One region of the Mesorhizobium sp. M0019 genome, then DNA from elsewhere that is predicted to be linked to it. Evidence: riboswitches for the same ligand, from Rfam matches in the RefSeq annotation. Region 1 holds a riboswitch; the other holds the start of a gene.
The links. Region 1 has a riboswitch for cobalamin ahead of NKK47_RS13145 (CbtB domain-containing protein). Riboswitches for the same ligand answer to the same signal wherever they lie in the genome.

Region 2: linked by a shared signal. The riboswitch ahead of metE (5-methyltetrahydropteroyltriglutamate--homocysteine S-methyltransferase) and the one ahead of NKK47_RS13145 (CbtB domain-containing protein) in region 1 are both predicted to bind cobalamin.

The regions. Positions count from the first base shown of each region.
Region 1 covers NZ_JAMYVK010000014.1:123,814-128,625, reverse strand. Annotated here, with positions in the region: gene NKK47_RS13155 (heparan-alpha-glucosaminide N-acetyltransferase) at 1-750, opposite strand, end outside; gene NKK47_RS13150 (aromatic ring-hydroxylating oxygenase subunit alpha) at 969-2,162, opposite strand; cobalamin riboswitch at 2,304-2,500, shown strand; gene NKK47_RS13145 (CbtB domain-containing protein) at 2,537-2,716, shown strand; gene NKK47_RS13140 (CbtA family protein) at 2,732-3,514, shown strand; gene cobU (bifunctional adenosylcobinamide kinase/adenosylcobinamide-phosphate guanylyltransferase) at 3,507-4,028, shown strand; gene cobO (cob(I)yrinic acid a,c-diamide adenosyltransferase) at 4,030-4,647, shown strand.
Region 2 covers NZ_JAMYVK010000027.1:51,903-56,714, reverse strand. Annotated here, with positions in the region: gene metE (5-methyltetrahydropteroyltriglutamate--homocysteine S-methyltransferase) at 1-2,032, opposite strand, end outside; cobalamin riboswitch at 2,127-2,327, opposite strand; gene NKK47_RS19830 (hypothetical protein) at 2,881-3,135, shown strand; gene NKK47_RS19825 (helix-turn-helix transcriptional regulator) at 3,453-4,286, opposite strand; gene NKK47_RS19820 (MFS transporter) at 4,349-4,600, opposite strand.

The DNA of each region.
Region 1 (4,812 bases):
TTGCGAAAACAGCCAGACCGAGCCGATCAGCACCGGCTGATGGATCAGATAGAAGGCAAGGCTGTGCCGGCCGATGAAGACCAGCGGATTTGCCCAGCGGCCGGGCGCCAAGGCCGACAGCCGCGTCAGCGCGCCGGAGGTGGCGGCGAGCTTGGTAACCGCGATGCCGGCAAGTACGGCGCCGAACCAGGGCAGCAGCGGAACGTAGTCATTGGAGTGCGGGTTGGTCGCCGACAGGCCGACCCACCACAAAGCCGGATGATCGAAAAGCTCGGATCGCAAGTAGAAAGGCGCAGCGATAACGAGGGCCGCCACGGCAAGCGTCAGCAGCGCCGGGAGGCGCAGGAACGCCAGGCCGAGCAGGCTGGCGAGCGCGATCTCGTGCAATATGCCGAAGAAGATGAAGCCGTCGGGCGTGGCGATGCGGGTGACCAGCGATATTGCGAGCGCTGCCCCGGCAACCATGGCGAAGCGCTTCCAGAAGCCGGTCCAGCGGATTTTCTTGCCATGGGCGAGATAGAGGCTGATGCCGACGAGGAACAGGAAGCTCGAGGCGATGCAGCGCGCGTAGATTTTCCACCAGCCGAAGGCGGTGAGGCCGGGATCGGTGTAGCCGAAGAATTCGAGGTCCCAGGTGAAATGATAGCTCGCCATGGCAAGCAAAGCGATGCCGCGTGCAATGTCGATAACGGCGATGCGCTTCGACTTCGGTTGATCCTGAACGGCTGCGCTCGGCGTGTCGATGCTCATGGTCTCGCTGTCTTGGTTCAGCCCCGGCAAGACGACTATCACGGTTGCCACCGTCAAAAGAAGCAGGGCCTTGCGTCGCGTTGGTACCGGTCGGCATCAGAGCTGCTTTAGGCCAGAGCCGGAAAGCCTTTGGCCGGCGTGCTGGCGTTTTTCGGACTGGGCGCGGTTTTCGCGACACTCGGCCTGCTGGCGGCGGCCTGCGGCTTCGTCACCTGGCGCTATCTGCCCAAATCGCTTTGATGTTCGAGCGCCGCATGGCGCTCGCGCACCCAGTTGTGGAAGCGGTGCAAGTCGTATTCCTCGGGCATCAGTACGCCGGCCTTGTGGCGCATCGAGCGCAGGCCCATCTGGTTGACCTCGCAGATATCAGCATCCTCCTCCAGCACCTGGGTACCGAAGGCGACGATGTTGTCGATATCGGCGGCCGGATCGGCGAGCGCTTCGGGCGAAAAAAGCCATTCGGCGGTAAGTTCGGTCTGCTCCGGCCCAAGCGGCACCAGCCGCACGGTCCTGACATAGTCGACATGGCCGACGACGAACATCGACGGCATGCTGGTGGCATAGGTCTGCCCGGCGGCACGCTCGCCCGGCGTCAGGCCGGAAAAGACCGAGCCGTGGACGCGCCCGTCGCGCGACCAAGTTTCGGCCCCGGCCCGCAAGCCGCCGGCAAATTCCGGCGCGTCATTGTCGGCGTGGCGCGCCCATTCGGGGTCGTCGTGCCGGCCCATCAGGCCGCGGCCATAGATCGGCACCAGCCGCGACAGGTCCTTGTGGACGCCGGGGCAGTGCAGGCACTCGTTGAAATTTTCCCAAAATACCTTCCAGTTGCAGTTTATCACCTTGCGCAGCACATGGCCGCTCAGCAGCGTTTCCAACGGCCAGTTGGCGAGGTTGCCGGATGCCGGATCGAAGGATGTTTCAGCCGAGCCGGCAGCGTCTTCCGCCAGATTGACGAAGACGAAACCGCGCCACACCGAAAGCGCGACCCGGTAGAGCGGATGATCGGCCTTGTCGAAGCCGTCCGGCAGCGATTTCGACGGCACGCGCACCAGATCGCCGTGCAGCGAATAGGACCAGGCATGGTATGGGCAGGTGATGAGCCGCGCCTTCAGCCGTCCTTCGCTCTGCTGGCAAAGCTGCGAGCCGCGATGCCGGCAGGTGTTGTGGAAGGCGCGCAACTCGCCGGTCTCGTCGCGCAGCACGACGACCTCCTGCGTGCCTATGCGGAACGTCCTGAAAGCCAGCGGCTGGGCAAGGTCGGCCTCGCGGCAGACGAGCAGCCAGTTGCGATACCAGATGGCCTCGAGATCGCGCTGATAGGCCGCGATGTCCCAATAGGCTGATGACGGCAGCGTCGGCTCGGCCCGCGTCAGGCCGTTGTAGGGACCGCGCTCATTCGGGCTGGGTTGCATGCCGGCTTCCTCCCCATCCGCCAGCCGACACCCGGCTGCGAAAATTGTCAATCGCGGCGCCGGCCGACCGGGCTTGGCGAGGCGGCGCATTCGCCACACGATCCGGCGGAATTTGGTTTGCCGGGCGCGGCGATTCTGCCTATAGTCGCTGATGTCGTCGGTTCCGTTTGGAACCAAGAGGGAATGCGGTGAGGGCAAGTTGTTTGCCCAATGCCGTGGCTGCCCCCGCAACTGTGTGCGGTAGTCCTCTCCATATGCCACTGAAGGTTCGCCTTCGGGAAGGTGGGGAAGGGCGCTGATCCGCGAGCCAGGAGACCTGCCGGCGACAGGAAACTGACTTCTATGCCCTCGGGTGGAGGGCGAAAGGACAAGACATGAATACCGCTTCCGTTTCGCTCGGCGCTTCCGCCTCCTCGCAGTCGCGTCTCATGCAGCTGGCGCTTGCTGCATTCCTCGGCATTTTCGTCATGGGCTTTGTCGGCTTCTCGCATATCGATGCGGTCCACAATGCCGCGCACGACTATCGCCATTCGATGGGCTTTCCCTGCCACTAACAAGGGGCTGACATCATGACACTGTTTCGCAACGTCGTGTTCATCGCGGCGATCGCAGGGCTTGTGGCCGGCGTGGCTCTCGCCTGCATGCAAGCCTATGCCACGGTGCCGCTCATCCTAAAGGCGGAAGTCTACGAACAGGCCGGCGGCGGCCATGACCATGCCGCGGCACCTGCGACACCGGCTGAAAACGCCGCGGGCATGACGGCTATGAGCAGCGCCGCGCCGGCACCGGCTGAAGCAATGGCTCCGGCGGAAGACGAAGGCTGGGCGCCGGCGGACGGTTTCGAACGCTTCGGCTTCAGCGTCGTTGCCAATATCGTCACCGGCATCGGCTTTGCGCTGGTCCTGGTTGCGGTTTCGGAATTCGCCGGCGGCATCGGCAATTGGCGCCAGGGCCTGTTCTGGGGGCTGGCCGGCTTTGCCGCATTCACGCTGGCGCCGGGCCTCGGCCTGCCGCCGGAACTGCCGGCGATGCCGGCGGCCGACCTTGTCCAACGCCAGATATGGTGGTGGGCAACAGTGGTGGCGACAGCGGCCGGTCTCGGCCTTATCGTCTTCCGCAGATCGCTGCCGCTGGTGGCTCTTGCCGTGGCGTTGATCGTTGCGCCGCATATCGTCGGCGCGCCGCAGCCCGATAGCTTCGAGACGGCGATCCCGGAAGGCCTGCACCACCAGTTCGTGGTGGCGGTGACGCTGACCAATCTGGTGTTCTGGCTGGTGCTCGGCGCGGTCGTCGGCGTGGTGCGCGGACGCTTCACGGGCACGGCGACCAGCCTGCGCGACAGCTTTGCCTGACCGCGCTGCCGGGGCACTGACCCTGGTCATCGGCGGTGCGCGCCCCGGCATGAGCGCGCATGCCGAGAGCCTGGTGACGGTCGGCCCGCCGCCTTGGAGCTATATCGCCACGGCGCAAGCCTATGACGACGAGATGCGCCAGCGCATCGCGCTGCACCGCTCGCGCCGCGGCGCCGGCTGGACGACCATCGATGCGCCGCTCGACCTTGCCGGCGCGATCGGAGCGCTGCCTGACGGCCAGCCGGTGCTGATCGACTGCCTGACGCTGTGGCTGACCAACCATATGCTGGCCGACCATGATGTCGAGGCCGAATGCCGGAGGCTGGCCGATGTGCTGTCGCGGCCGCGTGGGCCGTGGTTCGTGGTGTCCAACGAGGTCGGCCAGGGCATCGTGCCGGACAATGCGCTGGCAAGACGGTTTCGCGACGCCGCCGGCCGGCTGAACCAGGACGTCGCGGCTGTTGCCGGCACCGTGCTTTTGATGGTGGCGGGGCTGCCGCTCAAGGTGAAATGACATGGCTGATACTATCGATCCCAAGGACGAGGAACGCCACCGCGCCAAGATGGCCAAGCGCAAGGCGGTGCAGGACGCCGAGGTCGCGGCCAAGACGGTCGAGAAGGGGCTGCTGATCGTCAACACCGGACCGGGCAAGGGCAAGACCACGGCTGCCTTTGGGCTGGCGCTCAGGATGCTCGGCTATGGCAAGCGCGTCGGCGTCGTTCAGTTCATCAAGGGCAAATGGCACACCGGCGAGAAAGACGCCTTTGCCGCCTTCGGCGACCGTGTCGTCTGGCACGCCATGGGCGAGGGCTTTACCTGGGAGACACAGGACCTGAAGCGCGACATCGCGGCGGCCGAGGCTGCCTGGGCGAAAGCGCTGGAGCTGATGGCCGAGCCGTCGATCAGCCTCGTGGTGCTCGACGAGCTGAACATCGCGCTGCGCTACGACTACCTCGATCTCGAAAAGGTGGTCGCGGCGCTGAAGGCGCGTCGCGAAGGCCTGCATGTCGTCGTCACCGGCCGCAACGCCAAACCGGCACTGGTCGAGGCGGCCGATCTGGTCACCGAGATGGGCGTGACCAAGCACCACTTCTCCGCCGGCGTGAAGGCGCAGCAGGGGATCGAGTTCTGAGGGGGTTGCTGGGGAGGCAGAGGCGCGGTGTCTCGACCTCTCAAGATTTGGGTTCCTCGCCCGCCGCGAAGGGGGGAGAGGTGGTCGCGAAGCGGCCGGAGAGGGGCTTTCGTAGAGCGCGGTTCCCCTCTCCGTCTCGGCTTCGCCGAGCCACCTCTCCCCACT
Region 2 (4,812 bases), on a different contig from region 1:
TGATCTCGTTGAACTCCGAGTAGCACATGTGGGTATGGATTTGAGTCGCGTCCTTTACACCCGTTGAAGCGATCCGGAAGCATTCGACAGCCCAGTCGAGATAGTCTTTCCAGTCAGACTGGCGCAGTGGCAATCCTTCGCGAAACGCGGCCTCATCGATCTGGATCATCCTTGCGCCGGACCATTCGAGATCCGTCACCTCGTCGCGGATGGCGAGCGCGATCTGGCGGCATGCTTCGGAGCGGGGTACGTCGTCGCGAACAAAAGACCAGTTGAGAATGGTCACCGGGCCTGTGAGCATTCCCTTCACAGGGTTTTCCGTAAGCGACTGGGCGAATTGCCACCAGCGCAGCGTCATCGGCTTGGGCCTCGATACGTCGCCGAAGATGATGGGGGGGCGCACGTAACGCGACCCATAGCTCTGCACCCAGGCATGCTGGGTGAAGGCGAAGCCGGACAGCTGCTCGCCGAAATGCTGTACCATGTCGTTTCGTTCGAACTCACCGTGCACCAGCACGTCCAGCCCGATCTCTTCCTGCCAGCGAATTGCAGCCTCGATCTCCTTCTTCAGGAAGGTCTCGTAGTCGACATAGCTCAGCTGGCCCTTCGCATGAGCGGCCCGCGCCCTGCGTACCTGCGGCGTCTGCGGGAAGGACCCGATGGTCGTCGTCGGGAACGGCGGCAGTCCGAGCGTGCCGGCCTGGACTCTGGAGCGCTCGGCAAAAGCGCTCTCTCGTCGCTTCATGCTGTCGTCAATGCTGGCGATCCGCCCCTCAACCAGCGGGTCATGGATCTTCGTGGATGTCACGCGAGTGGCGGCAGCCTCGGCAGACGCTTTCAACGCGCCTGCCACCGCATCCCTGCCTTGGGACAGGGCCCGGGCAAGCAACACCAACTCGTCGGTCTTCTGGGCCGCGAAGGCGAGCCACGACCTGATGTCCGCGTCGAGTTCCGTCTCCATGCGCAGGTCGATCGGCACATGCAGCATCGAGCAAGAAGGCGCGATCTCGACGCGGTCCAAGGGCCAGCCGGCGACGATCGGTTTGATGCGGTCGAGAATGGCGGGCAGGTTCGCACGCCAGACGTTGCGGCCATCGATCAAGCCAAGCGAGAGCACCAGATCCTTCGGTGCGAGCCGACCCACCGTTTCCAGCTGCTCGGGAGCGCGCACGAGATCAATATGCAGCCCGGCCAGGGGCAGAGAAACCGCGGTTTCGAGATTGTCTCCCAGCGGCCCGAAATACGTAGCCAGCATGATTTTCAACTCGGGCGCGGCTTTTGACAGCTGGCCATAGGCGAATTCGAACGCAGCTCGTTCGTTCGGGTTCAGATCGAGGACAAGCGCTGGCTCATCGATCTGCACCCAGTCGGCTCCCGACAGCTTCAGCCTCTGCAGGAGTTGCTCGTAGACGGGCAGCAGCCTCGGCAGGAGCGCGATGGGATCGAAGCCTTCGGCAGGCGATTTCGCCAGCTTGAGGAAGGTGATCGGTCCAAGGATGACTGGGCGTGTGTGAATGCCGAGAGCTTTAGCCTCGAGGAAGTAGTCGACCGGTTTCGTCGACGAGAGGGCGAACGTCTGATTATCGTCGAGTTCCGGCACAATGTAGTGATAGTTGGTGTCAAACCACTTGGTCATTTCCATCGCGGTTACATCAGACCGATGAGCCGCCTGCTGGTGACCAGCGTGTCGACAATCCTCCGTCTGACCCTGGTTGCCCCGCGCCATTGCGAAGTAGATGTCAAGTGGAACCTCGCCGCTATTCCAGCCGTAACGGGATGGAACGGCGCCGACCATGGCTGCGGTGTCGAGCACATGGTCGTAGATCGAGAAGTCGTTCGACGGGATTTTCGACACGCCGCGGTCGTGCTGCTCCTCCCAGCTAGCGGCACGGAGCGCCTTCGCGGTCGTGAGAAGGTCGGCAGCGGACGATTTTCCGGACCAGTAGCTTTCAAGCGCGAATTTCAGTTCTCGCCGACGACCGAAGCGGGGCACGCCGAGCGTTGCTACAGGAATTTGCTGAGAGACAGTCATGCCAGACCCCGATGGTTGGGCGTCGGTGACAAGGAAGGCGCTAGCAGGCCGGCACGAACGCCAGGCTGCAGCGGCCACCGAGACACCCCGCCCGTGGACGTAATTCGCCGTGGCAGGTCTCCTGGCTCGCGGGGTCATAGCCTCTACCCGTCTTCCCAAGGCTATTCGCCTCAGTGACATGAGTGGGGTTGGCTCGCCGCTAACAGTTGCGGGGGCAGCGCCGGCATCGCACCGGCTTCCCTCTTAGCTCCGCTGCGGCAGCGCCGTACGGAGAACCACGACGCGGGAGACAATTACAGCAGTTCGCTTCTTTGTCAACGCCGCATAAAGAAATGTTTATGTCGTTATGTTAAATTTCCGTTGGCATGTTCCAAAGGTCGCCTCGAAAGCGAAAACTGTGGAAGCCTTGAGCGGCCGGTAAATCAAAGCAATGACGCACGGCGCCCTTGTCCAGAGGATAGGAGTTCGTCGGCTGCCGGCAGCAAACATACCGGCAAGCGCCGTGGTGCTGCTTAGCGCATCATGCGAACCACCTCGGCGTCGAACTTCGGCTCCGAGGTTCCGCCCGCTTCGTTGGTGATCTGCTCGCGACCATATTCGGCTCAATGGCGAGGCTGTTGCCCATGTGGAAGCTGTTGGCCGTGATGCCCTCGGTGATATGACACAACGATTTCGGGGGGAGCACACCGAGGCCAGGCGCGCGGCGTGTTGCGAAGTGATCGAGGCCAATGTCTCGAACTGCTTGTTCGCAGCCCACCGGCTCAAGGTAACCCGGCTCAAACCACCGGGCCAGCTCAAGTCCTGTCCAAATGAGGCCTGAGCGGCAAATCGTCGTGCACGCGCACGGTTTGGCGTTCGATCTTGTGATGCGTCTTGGGCGGACAATCGCCACGGTGCAGCGCGCAGAAGCGGTCCCCAATTGGGAAACCGAGGGCGGTGAGGGCAAGCCAGCGCCACAGGCGGAAGGGGACTTGGACCTGTTTGCCCTGCTGGACCACAAGTTCGCGACACAGGGCCTCAAGGAGAAGACCAAGAGTGATTATGCGCGGGACCTCGCCAAATTCATCAAAAGCAGCGGGCAGTCAAAGTTCGGCGCCGACTGACATGGAGATAGCCATCGCGGCGGACCGCCCAGGCGGACCGCAAGCCGGAATACAACCGGGTGCAGGCGGCCAACCTCGTCCACAAGATGGCGTCGGGCACACACCGGCGATGGGAGAGCGGACCGTGGAGTGCAGGAACTTCACGCCTATCCACGCTCCCGTGGACGTGTCCTGCGGCACATCGGCAGCGATATTGAGGAGGCAGTTGAGCTTCTGGTCGAGCACTCTTACCTGCCACTACCTACGCTTAACGTCATCTCGTACTGAAAACGCACCACGCAAGGTCGAGATGTAACATGCGCCCTTCGTGGATGGTTCTAAGCTTCCTCGGGCGCGGTCAATCTGTGATAACGGTCGCTTGGAACCTCCATCACCGCGACGCGATCAAGGTTGGCGTATCGCGCTCGGTAGTAACCTTCTTCCTCCACTTCGGCGAAACTACACTGGGGAACGTCAAAGGTCGCAGCTTCCAATCCGAAGAAAGTCGTAGCGGTTTCTTCATCCAAGAAGTTCCACTCATCTTCTCCGTCGTCATATGTGACGCGAACATAGGAGGCCATGCGCACGGCTTCCTGATCACCCATCTCTGCGATGATGGCATCGCATTCTTTCTTCAGCTTTCCTGAAACCTCACCCTTATCCCAGTCATCCAAAGCCCGATAGATTTCTGGATGATAATACTCTGGCATCTCCTCTACATCGTCACCGATAAGCTCAATGGTGCGGACATATTGCGGATTTATCAAGAGTATTTTGTTGTCAAGGCTCCAACAATACAGCCATGGCCTGCTTGTGTTATTTCTACGCAGATTATGAAGTTCCTTCAACTGACGTAAAATCGATTCACGCGCCTTTTCATCGATAGGATATTGGCGGCTGCCAAGAGTCGTCTTGATTCTGAGCGTGCCGTATCGCGTTTCGGCATCGGCAATTGCAAACGGGCTCGTGCGCCACTCCTCGACATCAATCTTCCAGCCTAGCAGCTCCTCGACCGTGCATTTCAACGTGAGACAAAGGTCCTTGATCTGCTCGACGTTCAACTGCGTTTTGCCTGTTTCCCAACGGGCCACAGTCTGTTGCGTCGTTGCCATCTGCTCTGCCAAATCTTTTTGAGTCATGCCCAGTCGAACCCTAAGCTCTTTCATGTTCATAACTCACCTCGCGTGTTCAACACACGCATTGTGGATGAATTAATCTAACACGTCAAGCGTGTTCAAAAATCGCAGCATGTGTTTTTAGGGCGTCTTCGAGGCTCCGGCAGCCGTTCGTGACCACTTGCGCAAGACACAGGGCTGGTACACAGCACGAATGGGCGATCAAAAATTACTGCTGCGATGCTCGTCATCAGCCAAGCTGCCGCCGCACCTTCCACTAGGGTGCCAAGGTTCGAAATGAGTGCAGCCGACCATAGCGAACGGAAGGTCTTGTGCTCAAAAGGAACGAGTGAAGATGTTCTCTTCGCCATTGTGGGAAGCCTCGGGATTGACCGCGGGGCTGGATTTGTTTCGCCTCACTCAACCATGGCCTCGCCGTACAAGCCAAGCTGCCACAGTGCGCGCCTGCTAACCCAGAAAACTTGGCGGCCTTACAGGCATGCGCAGGACGCGCGAAGCCGCTCAAATCTCCCCAGATGGGTCAGCCATCGAAGACCGGCATCACTTGCCCGTTGAGCGGCTA